DNA from 3 places in the Sporosarcina sp. P16b genome. Region 2 is predicted to be linked to each of the others. Evidence: riboswitches for the same ligand, from Rfam matches in the RefSeq annotation. Region 2 holds a riboswitch; each other region holds the start of a gene.

Region 1 (5,893 bases), on a different contig from region 2:
GTATCCGAATTAATAAATTTCTCAAGATCCGTTAATCCATTTTGGATGGAGCCAATTGCCGAAAGTCCGTTATCGATTCGGCCGACCATCGTTTGAAGTACACCAATTGTCACCTTGGGATCTTCCGTCGTTTCTAGCAATCCAGCAAGTTTCTCATCAATTTCTGTTTTTGAGGCTTGAAGTTCATTGAACCGATCGCGAAGTCCTTCATCGAAAGTTTGTAGTTGTTCCATAGCATCTTGAATTGCATTTTGGCTATTCGTATCGAATTGATTGCGTGCATCGACAATCTTCTGCTGGCTTGCCTGTAGCTGTCCGTTTAGTTGATTCAACAACTCGAGGCTCGGTTTCTCCCCTTTAGTAATAGCGGCTTGCACTTTATCAATGGCTTGTTTGGTCGACGATAATTGATCCCGTAACGCGATGAATCTCTGTTGCAAACCGTCAAGTTTGTCACTGCCTGTCACTTTACTTGCCGCTTCTAAAACAGAAATGACTGTATCCATTTTACCAATCTGACTTTCTATCGCAGTAGACATAGTGTCGAATTGCTCCTGGTATTTACTGAAGTCAATGGATTCACGCTTACCGATTAAGCTTTGAACGACTTTCTGTGCATTGCTGTTTACTTCAGTCGCGCGATTTAATATGCTCGTCATATTTACGGAAAGCTCATTCAACTGCTTCATGAGCTTTTGAGTTTGCGGTGATAATACATTTTCGTAATTGCCTTTAATTTTTTCCATATCTTCAGCGAGTTTGTCAGACAGCGCTTGTGTTTGCGTAATTAAATCAGTCGCTGGATTGTTACCGCTCTGCAAAGTAGAAATGATCGTTTCCAAATTCTTTTTCAGACGGTTTAAATCTGTGACGCTATCATTCAAAGTACTCTGCAAATCTTTAATGTTTGTAGATTCTTTAAGGTTCTGATCTTGTTTTTTCAAATAATCGTAAATATCATCTAAACGCGCATTCGTATCTTCCAACTTGCCTTGCTTATCACGTAGCGATTCGACAAGACGATCGACGTCTTCTCCTTTGCCTGACAGCTCGCTCGTTAAATTAGGTACTTTGCGAAATGCCGTCTGTGCACTCTCCAAATTAGACGTAATGACGCGCAACGTGTGATCCACAGCCTTTTCATTCTCTTGCAACTTATTGATCAAGCGTGCGTTCAACTTTTTCGCATTAGCATGCACGGCATTGACATCATCCAGCACGACATCTACGCGATCAATAGATGAATCGGCAAAATCCAAGCCTTTATCTACCATCTGTAATTTCGAATAAATTTCAGGAATGTCATATTCCAATTGATAAATTAAATCCCGTAGTTTTTCGATATTCACTCGATTTCCTTCAATTTCTACTCCGAGATTATTGAATACTTTGAGGACTGCTTCATTCGCTTGTTCGACGAATGTTTTGTCGATATTTTCTACAATAGCAGACGCGCCTTTGCCCGCTACTTTCGGGGAAATTGCATTGATTTTTTCATTAATATAATAATCCAATGATGGCTTTTTAATATCATCGGTTACGATACTGCTTAAATTCTCTGAGAAGTCTTCCGGAATAATGATCGCAGCATAGTAATCGCCGTGTTTCACGCCTTTTAACGCTTCATCTTTCGTTACAAACTGCCAGCCTAGATCGTCGTTCTTGGTCAGCGAGACGATGACTTCATCCCCGACATTGAATTCCTTATCCTCGATTTTTGCACCTACGTCTTCACTGACGACCGCGACTTCTACGCCTTTCGTATTGGAGTAGGGATCCCACGAAGCGAGGATGTTCATCCAAGCATAAAGGGAAGGGAGAAACGCAATCGCCGCAATGACAATGAGCGCGGCTTTATTCTTGGAGATATTCCGGAGATCCCGTCTGACTATGAACCAAATTTTATTCATCTAGTATAAACCCTCACTCTATATTCCGTCATTCGCACGTCACACTAATAAATTGGAGAAAATTGTATTGTTTAACACGTCCGTGATTTGCTTCTCCGTCAGCTGTTTGTCATGCGTTTTTGACCAATCGTTAACTAGTGCTACATAAGATTTGAATAAAAGATATGCAATCAGCTCGCTGTCACATGGCTTCAATTCTCCTTTTGCGACACCGCGATCAATCTTTCCAGCAATGAAATTCACTATTTCCTTCTCAATAGTAGTTAACACATCTCCTACAGCAGGTGTGCGCAACTCTTTCTCTTCTTCTATCAGTTTAATGAATAACTGATGCGTCTCGCGAAATTTCAGCAACTGCATAATACGCGCATGGGCATTCTCTTGAAAAGTCGCACCTTCTATAGCTGTCCGTTCAGAGATATCTTTCATTTCTTCAACCATTTTCCACACAATTGAATGAAATAATTCCTCTTTATTTGAGAAAAACGTATAGATCGTACCCTTTCCTACATTCGCTATCTTCGCTACCTGATCCATCGTCGTCGCTTTATAGCCAAACATCGAAAATGATTTTTCAGCCGCCAATATAATTTCTTCTCTTCGATCCATGAAGACACTCCCTTTAAAATGACCGAAATACCATTCCGGTCTGCTAGTCATTATATTACATAGATGACCAATTAAATGCAAGAGGTTTGCGGATTGTTACTAGAATAGTTACTAAATTGAAGTTGACTACTTTACTAGACTATGTAACGATAAGAGTTGGATAAACACTAGGGGTGCTTTAGCTGAGAAAGGCGTTCGCCTTAACCCTTGAACCTGCACTAGATAATGCTAGCGGAGGGAAGTGGACATATGACGGATTTTGGCCGTACTATGCAACCGCTTCGCACAGAGAAGTGGTTTTTTTGTGTGAATTTTTTGAAGAAATGAGAAGTGGTAAGAATATGATGAATAAAGTTTTAGAGTTTACGAATGTCTCTTTTCATTATCAAGCAACGAAAGCTTCGAAACCTACTGTTATTTTCGATCAAGTTGACTGGCACGTTAAAGAAGGCGAATTCGTTAGCATTATTGGACCAAGCGGGTATGGTAAAAGTACGTTATTCCGACTCGTCACCGGCCTTGAGAACCCTGACAGTGGGAAGATTTCATTGAACGGAGAAGTGACAATGGGGCGGCTAGGCAAGGTCGGCTATATGCCGCAGCAAGACTTACTCATGCCGTGGCGAACGATTCTAGAAAATGTTCAATTACCAGTAGAGCTTCAAGGACGCAAACCTTCTTCCGATGAAATCATCCAACTACTCGCTGACTTCGGACTAGCTGGAGAAGAAAACGCCTACCCTGGAAACTTATCCGGCGGGATGCGACAACGTGTTTCCTTTTTGCGAACGATCCTGACCGGCTCAAATATTTTATTATTGGACGAGCCATTCAGCGCACTGGACGCAATCACGCGGCTGACGATGCAAGAGTGGCTAATCGATCAATGGCAGAAACTCGATAAAACCATCGTCTTCATCACACATGATATCGACGAAGCTTTATTTCTATCCGATCGCATCTTTGTGCTCGCTGAAAAACCGGTGCAGACGATTCGCGAAGTCATCGTGCCTCTCAGCCGACCACGCACGACGCGGGACTTGGCACGCCCGGAACTGATGGAACTGAAAGAGCAACTCATCGGCGACCTTCGTTCGGAGGCGCGGCTATGAAGAAGATGACTTCGTATAGTTGGTCTATACTTTTCGTCGCGATCGTACTTGGCGTATGGGAAATTGCAGCACGTCTTTACGACAAAAGCTTCCTCTTCCCGTCCCCTTCTGCGATTCTGATCAGGTTATGGGAGCTGAAAACGGAGCTGTTTATCCACCACTTACCTCCGACTGCTTTAACTATTTTGATCGGCTTATCTATTTCGATCATCATCGGATCCACACTGGCGATTGCGATGTATAGTAAGAAGCCAATTGAGCAAGCGTTTTACCCTATTCTCATCGCGTCGCAAACGATTCCTGTCATTGCGCTCGCACCGATTTTTGTCTTGTGGTTCGGCTACAGCATTTGGAGTAAAGTCGCGGTCACCGTCCTCATTACTTTTTTCCCGATAACCGTCAGCGTTTTCGACGGCTTACGCTCTTCGGATAAAAACTTGCATGAATTAATGCGGACAATGGGCGCATCTTCAAAAGATATCTTCTATAAACTAGACCTACCTTCCGCTTTGCCATCATTCTTCTCCGGGCTCAAAGTGGCGGTTACACTTAGCGTAATCGGTGCAGCTATTGGAGAATGGCTAGGCGCTCAGGCAGGACTCGGGTATTTCAGCAGAAGAATGATGACGCAATTTGACAGTGCCGCCGTATTCGCACCGATCGTCTTGCTTTCTGCAGTAGGTATTATCTTCTTTCTACTCGTCGTCGTATTAGAAAAACACTTTTTACACTGGAGGAATCATCAATGAAAAAACGTCTGTTCCTTAGCATCATGTTTCTTCTGTTATTGCTAGCTGGATGTACGAAAGATACACCCCCTGCTAAACAAGAAGAAACACCTAGCAATGAAATGAAAAAAGTTAGTATCATGCTCGACTGGTATCCGAATGCCGTACATAGTTATCTATATGTAGCGCAGGAAAAAGGCTATTTTAATGAAGAAAATGTGGAGGTAGACATTCAATTTCCTGCCAATCCGACCGATCCAATGAACTTGACTGCAGCGGGAAAAGTGACACTTGGACTGTATTACCAACCCGATGTCATTTTAGCGCAAGCAAATGAAGATATTCCGGTTAAAGCGATTGCCTCCATCGTGCGTGAGCCGCTTAATTACACCGTCATGCTGGAAGAAAGCTCGATTCAATCACCTAAAGACCTTGAAGGGAAAACTATCGGCTATCCCGGGATTCCACTGAACGAATCGTTGATTAAAACGATGGTGTCGAATGACGGGGGCGATTACGACAAAGTACATATGATCGACGTCGGATTTGAACTGGAATCTTCACTCGTTTCAAAACGCGTCGATGCCGTGACGGGAACATTTATTAATCACGAAGTGCCTGTCATGGACTCAAAAGGATTCAAAACACGCTACTTTAATCCGGTAGACTATGGCGTGCCGAATTATAGTGAAATCGTGTTATTGACGAGTGATGATACTTGGGATAAAGAACAAGACGCGATCCAGGCTTTCTGGCGAGCAGCACAAAAAGGCTATGAATTTATGGTAGAACAGCCCGAAGAAGCACTCGACCTCTTGCTGAACAACCAAGATCAAGCAAACTTCCCGTTGGACAAAGCAATCGAAACGGAAAGCTTACAAATTCTATTGCCTAAGATGGATACACACGGTGAAGCTTTTGGCGCTCTGGATGAAACTTCGTGGGAAGATGTACGGGACTGGCTCCATGAAATGGAAATGATCAAGACGAAACCTGAAGTGGACGATATGATCTTAGATATTAGTACGGATGAAATGTTTTCTAAAGTAACGAAGTAAAGTACACAAAAGGCTATTGCGGGCGTCTCCATGACTGATCGCAATAGCCTTTTTCGATTGTATGTGATTAGTCAGGATATACGGTAAACATCACAGCAAAGGACTTCTTCATTGCAATCCCATTTTTATTCTGTAGCCCTCGATCCACACGTAAATAATGAACACCTGGCTGCCATTCTGTAGTTGGTGTAATGAATAATTGCTTACTATTCATAGGATCCACTCTCGCTGTAAAACTTTCGATACGTTCTGCACTGTTTGGCTTACGGGTAATAAAAATATGTGGAGCATACTCTTTTCCAAGTGACAATTCGCTCGTAAATTTGATTGTGAATACTTTATTCGGTAGTACTTTCAACTCTGGAAAATCACCGGTAAATTCATTCGGTGAAGTAGGTGTAGTGATAGCAGGCAACGCGTTGCTAAGTCGTTCTATATTGACTAAACCCGCACCGAAATAAATATCTTTACCCGGT
Region 2 (5,893 bases):
ATAAGGTTTGGGAATTGGACCGCATATTGACTGTACAGAATCTTGCTCGCGAATCACGTGATGGTACACAGCGTATGGGTGATAGAATGTTAAACATTGCAGAAGCCATTTACAAAATACCTGTGTTAACTACTTATGCCCAAAAAATTCGTGATAAACAAGCTTTTGGCCATCCAGCCATTGTTTTTACGATGATCGGACATCATCTTCAAGTAGAAAAGAATACAACGGTTTTATATTACTTATACTCGACGGTTGTTAGTCTTGTGCAAAATGCTGTACGGGCAATCCCGCTTGGACAAACTGCTGGACAGAAAATCATTTACACTTTTCAACAACAACTTCAGCAAACGACAGACAAAATAATGGAATTAGACGAAGAAGAGTTTGGCGTTGTATCGCCAGGCCTTGAGCTTTCACAAATGCAACATGAACGTGTCGGGATACGTATTTTTAGTTCGTAATGAATATAATGAAATTGATAATAAGGATGTGCTTAGAATGGGACCAATTAAAATAGGTGTCGGTGGACCAGTTGGTGCGGGAAAAACCATGCTTGTTGAAAAAATTACACGCGCGTTAGATGGCGAAGTGAGTATGGCGGTTATTACCAATGATATATATACGAAAGAAGATGCCAAATTTTTAGTTGCGAACGGTATTCTTCCGGAAGACCGTATTGTCGGCGTGGAAACAGGAGGCTGTCCACATACGGCAATTCGTGAAGATGCTTCGATGAATTTCGCTGCGATTAATGAATTGAAAGAAAAACATTCCGACCTCGAGTTGATTTTTGTAGAGAGTGGCGGTGATAACCTAGCGGCTACTTTCAGTCCAGAACTCGTAGACTTTTCCATATATATAATTGACGTAGCGCAAGGTGAAAAAATCCCGCGCAAAGGTGGACAAGGAATGATTAAATCTGATTTGTTTATTATTAATAAAACAGATTTGGCACCATACGTTGGGGCGAGTCTTGAAGTAATGGAGTCCGACACAAAAGTATTTAGAGGAAATAAACCTTTCTTTTTCACCAATTTAAAAGATGATCAAGGACTAGATGAAGTGGTTGAATGGGTCAGAAAACACGCTTTGTTAAAAGGACTAGGACAAGATGTCTGAATGGACAGGTGTTCTTGACCTTGTCATGGAAAACCGACAAGGACGCTCCGTGGCGAAAAGCGTTTACTTTCAAGGTGCATTTAAAGTGATGCGTCCCGTTTATTTCAATAAAAATAGTTATCCATGCTATTATTTATTGAATCCTGGCGGTGGCTATTTAGATGGAGATCGGTATCAAATGAAAGTCACGCTTGGTGAACGAGCGATGCTGACGTTGACGACCCAGTCAGCGACGAAAGTATATAGAACACCGACCGAGCAAGTATATCAAGAAACAGTCATTCGTATGAAAAAGGATAGTTATCTAGAGTACTTACCGGATGCACTTATTGCATACAAAGATGCCAGTTGCTATCAAAAAAATAGTATATACATGGAAAAAGGAGCAACTTTGCTGTATGCCGAAATTTTGACTCCGGGCTGGTCGCCGGAAGGAGAAAAATTCAGCTATGACATGCTCCGTTTGAAAACCGAGATTTATATGGAAGGTCAACTTGTTGTCTTTGACCATATAAAACTTCATCCAGCGTCACAAAATATGAATGAGTTAGGCTTTATGGAAGGATACACACATTTGGGTTCCTTAATTGTCGTGGGAGAAAAAACGAATGATGCTCTATTGGATCGATTATATGAAACTCTTCAACAAGAGGCTGGAGAATTTGCATTCGGATTGTCTAAGCTTGCCGTTCCTGGCTTCACTATACGCATCTTGGCAAACTATACACAAGTCATAGAGCGAATTATTTCAGTCTGCCACCACGTAATTAGCGAAGAATGGGATCAAATGAAACCAAGTTTTTTAAGGAAGTACTAGAAAATGCCCGACAATTCAATGAGTTGTTGGGCATTTTCTGTCCGTTATGCTAGTACTGCAGAAATTAATATGCATGGAAAGTAATAAAGAAGGCTAAATTATTCCGTATATATTCTGCAGTTTGTTCAAACAACTTTGTCACTGTTCAAATGATTGAAACACAAAAATTAGGGTATTATTATACATACGTGGTGTGTCATTCGTAGGATTAACCATGTCCGTCAAGTCAATAGAATGTATAGCAGTCTTTGCGTGTATTGGTTCAACACTCACGGTAATTATTAAAGGCTGCAATAAGGTTGTTACACATGTGTGAAGTTAATCTTCTGCCTGGTAGTGAGTGAAGATGTAATAGAGTGTACGGGGAGTAAGTTCGCTACGACTTACGGTGTTTGGACCATATATTCGAATGATATAAAGCATAGTAGAATATTAATGGATTTGACAACAACCTATTGCTAAGTTATATTAGAGTTTAAATTTTTTTAAAGGATTTTATACGTGAGCAGGAATGATGGGTAATTAAACTTCAGGCTAGAAGGCTTGAATTAGTAGTTATGGATAACGTAAGATGAGCCATTTTATAAAAAGAGGCTTTATACTATTTTTGGAGGTGTTCCCTGTGGTAGATGACTTTGAAGCAGAAAAAGTTTTTGAAGACAGGCAGTACGAGCGAATTCAGTTTAAGCTCATCTTAGAAGGTCGTAAGTATAAAGGTGACTATCATGACGGTAAAATTCAATGGCTTAATCCACATCCCAAACATGATGTTGGCGAAGAAGAAATAATTGCCATAGAGGATAAAGTTTTGGAACTTCTATCAGAGCAAGGGATTCGAAGTGAAGCGGATGATATTGAGATCGAACAATCGAATAGCGGAAGTCAAACTCGACCACTTCAGTCATTTAAATTGAAGATTCAAGGCGAAGAATTTAAAGGTACATTCATTAATGGCAAAATTGAATGGTATCATCCTAAACCACGACGTAAATTAGAAGAAGAGCGCGTAAAAAAAATAGAAGAAGATGTTGAGAAAAAGCTAAAAGAACATCTAGAATAACAAATTGACACTGCGTGAAATCTGCCGAATAAACGTATTCGATTGAGTGAGACCAACATAAGGTCTTCTGCCAATCGCTGTGTTGTATGTAGGCTACGTGCAATCTCAATTCGTTTGACCTTTCTGACAAGTTAAGACTACAATGAATATACAAATGAAATAGTTGTTACCGCTAGGGGTGCTCTCTGGAGCTGAGAGAAGCATATGCTTTAACCCTTTAACTTGATCCGGTTCATACCGGCGTAAGGAAGTGGTGTAGATGTTACTTAGCTGATTTCTGTGCTCTGTGATGTCTCTCCGCCACTTCTTGTCAAGAAGTGGCTTTTTCATTTATCACGAAAAAGGAGAGAGTATACATGAAGTTTACAGAACGTTTATTAGAGAAGACATTACCGATTTGGAGACAGAATCATAGTCACCCGTTTGTCCAAGAGATTGGAAATGGTCTGTTGGATCAGGAGAAGTTTCGTTTTTATATGGTGCAAGACTATTTGTATTTAATTGACTACGCGAAAGTGTTTGCTGTGGGCACAATGAAGGCTACGGATGTAGAGACGATGGGTAAATTTGCTGCATTGCTTAACGGTACACTACACACCGAAATGGAACTTCACCGTCAATATGCAGCACGCTTTGGCATTACCGAGGAAGAGCTCGAGAATGCTCAGCCGTCTCCAATTGTCCTAGCGTACACGCACTATATGCTACATGTAAGTCAAAACGGCTCTCTAGCGGAAGTTGTCGCTGCATTATTGCCGTGTGCGTGGAGCTACTGGGAGATCGGCAAAGAGCTTTCGGAATTGCCTGGTGCGCTGGAACATCCATTGTATGGTGACTGGATTCGCATGTATTCATCGGAAGACTTTGGCGAGTTGGCTACTTGGTGCTTAGAATTAATGGACGAAACTGCAGAAGGCAAGCCTGAATCAGAATTAGTGAGGTTAGAGGAGATCTTCCTTAATATGACTCGATATGAGTATATGTTCTGGGACATGGCCTACACGAAGCAAATGTGGCCTGGTATGCATGAAGGACAGATGATTACAAATTAATATATAAGAAACGTCCGACTATTTAAGTTGGATGTTTTTCATTTAGAATTGAATGGATATAAACAGCGCATGCTATTCCTAAAGGAGGTGTGCGCCATCTTTGCAAAAATAGGTTTGGCACTTGGAGTTTTATTGACAAGTGGGTCGGGTACTAGTGATGAGTCAGCTGCTGCACTTAGTAAAGTGGAAGTACCGGCATACGCCAAATGGTCAAGGCTTGCGATCAAACAAACGATGCTCAAATATCCTCATGCAGATATCAAGGATTATTTGCATATCGCAACCGACTCAAAAAAAGTTACGGGCGTGGAGAAATTTCAGCTTTGGTTAAAAGAGGAAGAACGGGAATTCGGTTTAATAGTGACTGTCACCTATTCAGCTGAAACAGGTAAATTTATTCGCATCGATTTTCAAGAAATACCTGTTCAATAAGCCAATGCCCCTAGACCATATAACATGGTGCAGGGGCGTTGGTTTATTCGGGATCTCTTTGATAAAAGAAATTGGGAGTTATAATGTCATTGGCAAACCGTTTGTGATAGACATAGGTAGCGGCGGGTGATAGTGGTGGAATGAGCCATACCCAGTTACCTGTCACTTTTCTTCCTGCACTTTGCTCTTTCTTTTCGAACGATTTGAATTGTTTAGCTGCGGTATGATGATCAACAAGTGTGACGCCTTCTTGCTGGTAGGAATGTAGAACGGCTATATTCAACTCTACAAGTGCTTTGTCTATCCAAAGAGATCGATTGGATTTCGTGTTAAGGCCCATCAGTTTGGCGACAGACGGCAAAAGATTATAACGGTCCGCATCTGCAAGATTACGCGCTCCAATTTCCGTACCCATATACCAGCCGTTAAATGGTGCCATAGGATATTCAATTCCACCGATATCAAGACGCGTATTGGAAATGATCGGAACAGCATACCATTTTGTATGCAACTCAGAAATTCCTTTGATTTCGGGATGACTGATAGGTACCTCTTTTACTAACGACTTTGGCAATTCAAAAAGCCGCGGAGATTTCCCATACTCTTGAATGACAAGCGGTAATACATCAAAAGGTGTTTTGGCTCCTTGCCAACCAAGGCTTTCACATAACTTAGTCATTTCAATGGATGTAGAGTCACCAATGTTGATTTGTTCTTCTCGTGAAAGTCCTAGTTCATCATAACAACTGTGAATAAACTGGACTGCTTCTTGAAATAGCTCTATTCTATTTACAGATAGCACCATAATCATCAATTCCATATACAAAGTGTAGCATCTGGCAAATACGATGAGCTGACATAATTTCGGCAAATTACTGACTTTTCATTTAATCTGAGAGTAACCGGTGTATCATTTCTTGTCCTGCGTCTTTTGGATAGGATCGGTATAGATGTCCTGATAAGCGAACTGGATCACCGAAGAAATACCGTTCATATTGCGTTTGTCTTGTGCCGAACGAACTCATCGTCAAATCCCAAGCCAACCGAAATAGTTGTACACGTTCAAACGCGGTTTTCGTAGCACCTTGTAGGTACTTTGTGAGATCAGGTTGAATAGCCGAATGGAAATCCTTATCGGTAGGTAGCGCAACCATCCCACTTGCTCCAATTAGCTGAATGATTTCACTAAAACGCGGATAGACTTTGGGGAAAATATTGCTAGCTATTTGAAGTGGTATCGCACTTGGACACATATAACCCCATTGATCGGGTAATGCATCGGCTTCGGATTTATCTCGCAAGGCTTTCATCGTTTCGAGCCCTATAATTATTTCAGACAATTTCTCTTGAATGTGGAGATATTCCGCTATATTAATCGTTTGGACGAGTTGCTCTGCCAAATTTAACATG
Region 3 (5,893 bases), on a different contig from region 2:
AATCTGAACTAGATCTGTGTTCTCTGTTAATTTGCTTATACAGTATATGTGTTCGTTATCGAGTAACTATTGATAAACAGATAGTAAAAAGGCTAGAGATAAACTACATATCATGATAAGTACAAAAACCACGTCTATTCCATTATACCGTGTAGGATAATAATACGTCCTTGCAGCGCCCATCTGATACTGTTTCGCTTCCATCGCAACGGCAATGCGTTGCGCACGACGTATACTTTGGGCAAAGAGAGGAACGGTATAGGATTGCAATCGCTCATACACACCTTTAATCCCTTTGGAAAACTGTAGATTCCGTACTTTCAACGCGTTCCTGCGAATTTGCAGCTCTTCAGTGACAGCAGGAATTAAACGAAACGCTGCAATAAAGCTATAGGCATATTTAGACGGCAGACGAAACTGCTGCATCATAGCATAAAAGAATAGTACGGGTTGGATTGTTAAGATAAACGTAAAACCGACGAAGCCAAATGAAAGTGATTTACTCCCGAGCAACAGCGCGTGTTGAATACTCTCCTCGGAGATCTTGAGTAGTCCCCATTGCCACAACACCGTTTCACCCTTACCGAATAATAACATCGTCAATCCAGTGGACAGGAATGAAATGACTAACGGAATGGAAAGCAATAAAAGTTTCTTCAGTGAATAGCCACTGAATACATAAAATAATATTCCATATAGAATAGCCTGTGAGATAGCAAAAGGTAAACTTTGATTCACAAGCGTAATGATCAAGAACGCAAAAAATACGATGAATTTTAGCGCGGGATTGACTCGGAATAGCCAGGTTTCGCGTTTAGGTGTGAACCAATTAAACACTCTTTGCACCACCAACTCCATTAGCCGTATGCACAACGCCGTCAACTACAGTCCAAACAGCAGTAGCGAAGTTCTCTACTATTTCCGTATCATGCGTAACCATCAAAATTGTCATGCCTTTCGTGCGCAACTGCTCCAATTTCTCAAGAATAGCGATTGTGTTTCGTGCATCCTGTCCAAAAGTAGGTTCATCGAGTAACAGGATATCCGTACTAGGAGTAAGGGCAGTTGCTACACTCAAGCGACGCTTTTGGCCCGTAGATAGTTGATAAGGATGGCGTGAAACGGAATCGGGCAGGTTAAATAAGCGCATCAATTCCTTTGCATACATGTCTGCATCGGCTTTTGGCATACCGTGCAAAGATACTGTTAATTCTTCCGTAATCGAGTTCGTTACAAATTGTAGTTCGGGATTTTGAAAGACGAGCGATAGACCTTTCGGGAGTTGCCGTTTCTTCTTTTTCCACACAATGGCTACGCCGTTCACTTCATAGACGCCGTTAGTCCGAAGCAATTGCATAAGAGATAAAAGCAATGTACTTTTACCAGAACCATTTTCCCCAACAATCGTAATCCAGTCACCGGCCTGTACAGTCGCATGTTTGGCGGAAATCTTCTCCACTGGACCACGATAACCGTGAAAGTCTTGGATCTGAATTTTCTTTTGCGATGAAACGGCTTGACGATTTAGCATCATTAATTGAAATGCATCAGATGTTTTATATTCTTCCCATACCCCTGGATACCAAATGCCATAACGTTTCAGTTCTTCCTGAAAGTTTGCAAAAATATCTGCAGGTGAACCGTCTGCTAGTATGACACCATGATCATTAAACAACACAACACGATCTACCCAGTCAGCAATCAAATCGATTTTATGCTCCACGATGATCACAGTTTTATCAGCGGTTGCTTCTTTAATAGAAGTCCATATCTGTTGCGTGCCTTCCGGATCCAGTAATGCGGAAGGTTCGTCCAGAAATAGCACGTCCGGTTCCAATAATAAAACAGAAGCCAATGCCAACCGTTGTTTCATACCTTGAGACATTTCATTGATGGGCGTGTGGGCATCTATCAAGTGCAAGTCTACACGCTTCAACACCTCCTCAATAAGAGGTGCCATTTCTTCACGCGGCACTTGAAGATTCTCCAAAACGAATGCGAGTTCTTCATCGACGTAGGTCATACAGAACTGTGTATCTGGGTCTTGGAAAACGAACCCCCACGAGTCAGGTAACTGAATGCTTGTTGCTTTCATTGGCAGTTCGATAGAGTTCGGGATAATGCCACTCAGTACTTGAAGTAAAGTGGATTTCCCACAACCGCTAGGACCGAGCATGAGAACTTTTTCACCGGGCTGAACAGAGAAGGAGAGGTCCTTAAAGACCAAAGCATCTTCTCCAGGAAACTTCAGTCGTAACTCGGTAACGCTGATGTTATTCATAGTTGGATCATACCTCCGCTTTTACTGATCAAGCATCGTATATTCTTTATTATCGACGGGGCGAATTAGCGATGTCACACCTGTTGCTTCTAGCGCTTTTACAATAAACACAGCGAAAATACCTGTGAAGATGAATGCGCTGATTGCACGTAATCCGTATTTCACAATGAGTGCCCATGTTTCGAGTGCTGCGTAACCATAAATCAAATCAAGTCCGAAACTTGCAAGACATGACGCGACTCCTGCTAACCCTGCAATTAAAATAGAATAGCGTCGATAACGGAATGCAGCGAACAATAATTCAGCAGCAAGTCCTTGTACAAATCCATACATCAATACTTCAATACCATGGCCGGCAAATGCAGACAAGGAAGCCCCCGCAATACTTGCGATGAATGCAGTACCGGGCTTTCGTAATAATAGGAAGGCAAACGGCCCCACCATGAACCACATACCGTAAAGCAGTTGACGTGCAACAGGCATGATCGGTTTGACGACAGTGTATAAATCATCCCAAAACTTCATGAGCACGCCAAATACAACGCCGATCATGATGGTGATCAATAAATCGGTAAACTTTAACTTTTTCAAACTCTTCCACTCCTCGTTATTTTTTATACAAAAAAGCCGTCTGAAGAGCAGACGGCCGAGGAAGGAAAGAGATTCCTGTATAATTCCATCGATCACGCTCTCTACGCTGGCATTACCCAGATCAGATTAACGGTCAGCAGAGGATTCATCTGCTATCTCAGCCTGATTCACTCAAGCACCCGGACGGACAATCATGTAAGCAATCCTAGTATACAGCACGTTGAATTGTGTGGCAACTTATGAAATTACTAGACGTTCAATTAAATGCTGACAGTTCAAATGGAACATATTGTATTGAAATCCTGATATACTAAAAGGATCAAACTGTTCATAATTATATTCTCGATATCATGCAAATAGAGTGTAAAAGGAGTTTTTACATGACAAAACATATAGCTTTTATTGACGTGGAGACAACAGGCATGCGTGCCGAGACGAGTGAAGTAATCGAGTTAGGGGTTATGCTTGGAGAGTATGAAGATAATCGTATTGTTCGAGTGGCAGATGAGTATTGCGAGTTTCAAGAACCGTTCTATTCTATCTCCCCGATAATTACCCAGCTCACTGGCATTACCGATCAGATGGTTAGAGGGAAGTCGCTTGATATGGATAGAATACTAAAAATACTAGATCAAGCAGACGGTATAGTAGCACATAACGCATCATTTGATAGGGGCTTCGTTAGTCGACTATTACCTGAAACGCTCGACATGGACTGGTATTGCTCCGTTAGACAAATCAAATGGAAAAATTATGGATTTGAAAACGGCAAACTACAACAATTGCTGAGAGCGCACCGAATTCAAGTGCATAACGCCCATAGAGCGCTCGATGATGCGAAGAATCTAGCTGTGTTGCTGAACTCATCCAATCCCAACTTGGCGGATGATACATTCATCTCGTATTTGATGAATAAAGCCCCAATGAAGAAACCAGCAAAATCAAGATTTTAACTACTAGAAAGACCAGTCATCATGGGATGACTGGTCTTTTCCTTTTCGATACGACTCTTGGGTTACTGCGGCCATGTGGTTTCTATGCTACAACTATATTTAGTTGCGCGTCATGCCACTTATACAAAAAACTACAAAAATCTACTGTCCATGGAATAGTTTATATAGATAAAAGGGTATGGTAAATAGAAGTATGTGACTTACTGAATAACTGAAAGGAATGAGAAGATGAAAGTAATTACAAAGAAGTCACATAAGAAGTTACGTCTTCTATTTCAAGCCTTTTTCGTCATGATGGGTGCAGTGATCACAGCTTATGGACTTGAGTCCGTCCTTATTCCAAACAATGTATCGGATGGTGGGGTTACAGGCCTAAGTATTGTAGGTTCTAAAGTTTTTGGACTTCCGTTAGGCGTTTTGATTGCGATTTTAAATATCCCGTTTATCTTCCTTGGTTACAAACAGGTAGGTACGCGCTTTGCAGCACTTTCTGTCGTGGGCATCGTATCCTTAAGCGCCAGTACAAGTTTAATGCATCATATTCCCATCATTGTTCAAGATGATACATTATTGATAACTGTCGTTGGCGGGATCATTATTGGAGTCGGAATCGGAATAGCTTTGCGTAATGGTGGAGCACTCGACGGTATTGATATGCTCGCAGTATTGCTTTCAAGAAAACTCCCATTTGGTACAAGTGATCTAATCTTATTCCTAAATGTTTTTGTCTTTATTGTCGTTTCAACTGTCTTTGGGCTGACTGGTGCGATTATGTCAGCAATTGCTTATTTCATCGCATCGAAAGTCATATCTATCATGGAAATTGGATTTAGTGGTTCCAAAACATATAAGATTGTAACGGATCAACCTGAATTGATGATTGAAGAGATTCACGGACGTTTAGGTCGGAGAGCAACATATCAAGTAGTGCAGGAGAGTTTTACAAAAGAGGAATTCATAGAAATCACTTGTAATATTTATCATTTGGAAGATAGTAAGATGAAAGAAATCATTCGTGACGTAGACAAAAATGCATTTGTGGCGGTATATGAAGTTGCAGAAATTAAGCGGGGGAATTTTGGCGGGAGCCAACTACGTTAAGTGGATGTAATTGAAAATATATTTGTCTGCAGAATATAATTGTATAGTAAGCAAGTCTAGCTTTGATAAAAGAGTGTAGGGATTAGAATATTACAACTCCGCAAAAAGAAAATAACAAACAATCACTCACTCATCTGTTTTAAAGGGAAAAGTATCTTGGAGACTAATCCCGCGTGTGGAAGTATTATTATTAGTCCTTCAATAACGCAGTGATCTTGATGTTTATTCTTCTATTAAGAGAACATAAAAAGTCCATATATGTTCGCGCATTGAATTTATGAAAAGGTGCTGAATTAAATATGGTTTAGCTTTTTAGAGTAATAAGTTATAATGAAGTAGACGATATATAGATTTGGATTTAGCTTTTTGTTTATATTGCGGTCACTCTCTATCTAGAGAGTGTGGATTGAAATGAGCAAAAGATGAGAATTTATCTAGACTACCTGAGTCGCTCTCTGTATAGAGAGTGTGAATTGAAATTGTCGCTAGGGGTTGCGGAAGGGATATTTATTTGTCACCCTTTACAAAATAAAACGAATCACGTAAAAGCGTCTGCATAGTAGCAGACGCTTTTTTCAATTATAAAGTAAATTTTCGTACAAGCGCATTGAGTTCTTCAGCCAATCGGGCTAAATCGTCGGAGTTACTTGCTATTTCTTCTATTGCGCTACTTGCTTGTTGTGAAGATGCTGAAGTTTGCTCCACACCTGCAGCAGACTCCTCAGTAATTGCCGCAATCTCTTCGATTGACCCACTCATTTCCTGACTGCTTTCCGAAATATCTTGCAGGTCTTTCGAAATACTTTGGATCCGATTGACCATATCCGTTACGGCGTTACTTATATTATCAAATGTTTCATTAGTACGTTTAATTTGATTTGTACCTTCCTCCACTTGCTTATATCCTTCTTGTAACGAATTGGTAACCATAGTGGACTCAGTTTGAATCCGATTGACGATTTCAGTG

What was found. A riboswitch is a leader RNA that binds a small molecule or an ion and turns the genes downstream of it on or off. The one in region 2 is predicted to bind thiamine pyrophosphate.
Region 1: it holds a riboswitch for thiamine pyrophosphate, as region 2 does, so the genes downstream of both, CSV77_RS06005 (ABC transporter ATP-binding protein) here and tenA (thiaminase II) in region 2, are expected to answer to the same signal.
Region 3: it holds a riboswitch for thiamine pyrophosphate, as region 2 does, so the genes downstream of both, CSV77_RS09240 (ECF transporter S component) here and tenA (thiaminase II) in region 2, are expected to answer to the same signal.

Annotation. Positions count from the first base shown of each region.
Region 1 covers NZ_PDYO01000003.1:57,883-63,775, reverse strand. Annotated here, with positions in the region: gene CSV77_RS06015 (YhgE/Pip domain-containing protein) at 1-1,910, opposite strand, end outside; gene CSV77_RS06010 (TetR/AcrR family transcriptional regulator) at 1,950-2,519, opposite strand; TPP riboswitch at 2,679-2,776, shown strand; gene CSV77_RS06005 (ABC transporter ATP-binding protein) at 2,864-3,631, shown strand; gene CSV77_RS06000 (ABC transporter permease) at 3,628-4,380, shown strand; gene CSV77_RS05995 (ABC transporter substrate-binding protein) at 4,377-5,417, shown strand; gene CSV77_RS05990 (S8 family peptidase) at 5,485-5,893, opposite strand, start outside.
Region 2 covers NZ_PDYO01000005.1:21,291-27,183, reverse strand. Annotated here, with positions in the region: gene CSV77_RS07895 (urease accessory protein UreF) at 1-464, shown strand, start outside; gene ureG (urease accessory protein UreG) at 502-1,122, shown strand; gene CSV77_RS07885 (urease accessory protein UreD) at 1,115-1,939, shown strand; gene CSV77_RS07880 (YheE family protein) at 2,562-2,999, shown strand; TPP riboswitch at 3,164-3,265, shown strand; gene tenA (thiaminase II) at 3,356-4,051, shown strand; gene CSV77_RS07870 (DUF3889 domain-containing protein) at 4,100-4,483, shown strand; partial or broken gene CSV77_RS07865 (nitric oxide synthase oxygenase) at 4,527-5,198, opposite strand; gene hpaB (4-hydroxyphenylacetate 3-monooxygenase, oxygenase component) at 5,371-5,893, opposite strand, start outside.
Region 3 covers NZ_PDYO01000006.1:66,593-72,485, forward strand. Annotated here, with positions in the region: gene CSV77_RS09230 (energy-coupling factor transporter transmembrane component T family protein) at 67-837, opposite strand; gene CSV77_RS09235 (ABC transporter ATP-binding protein) at 830-2,281, opposite strand; gene CSV77_RS09240 (ECF transporter S component) at 2,303-2,872, opposite strand; TPP riboswitch at 2,954-3,065, opposite strand; gene CSV77_RS09245 (exonuclease domain-containing protein) at 3,253-3,825, shown strand; gene CSV77_RS09250 (YitT family protein) at 4,054-4,926, shown strand; gene CSV77_RS09255 (methyl-accepting chemotaxis protein) at 5,506-5,893, opposite strand, start outside.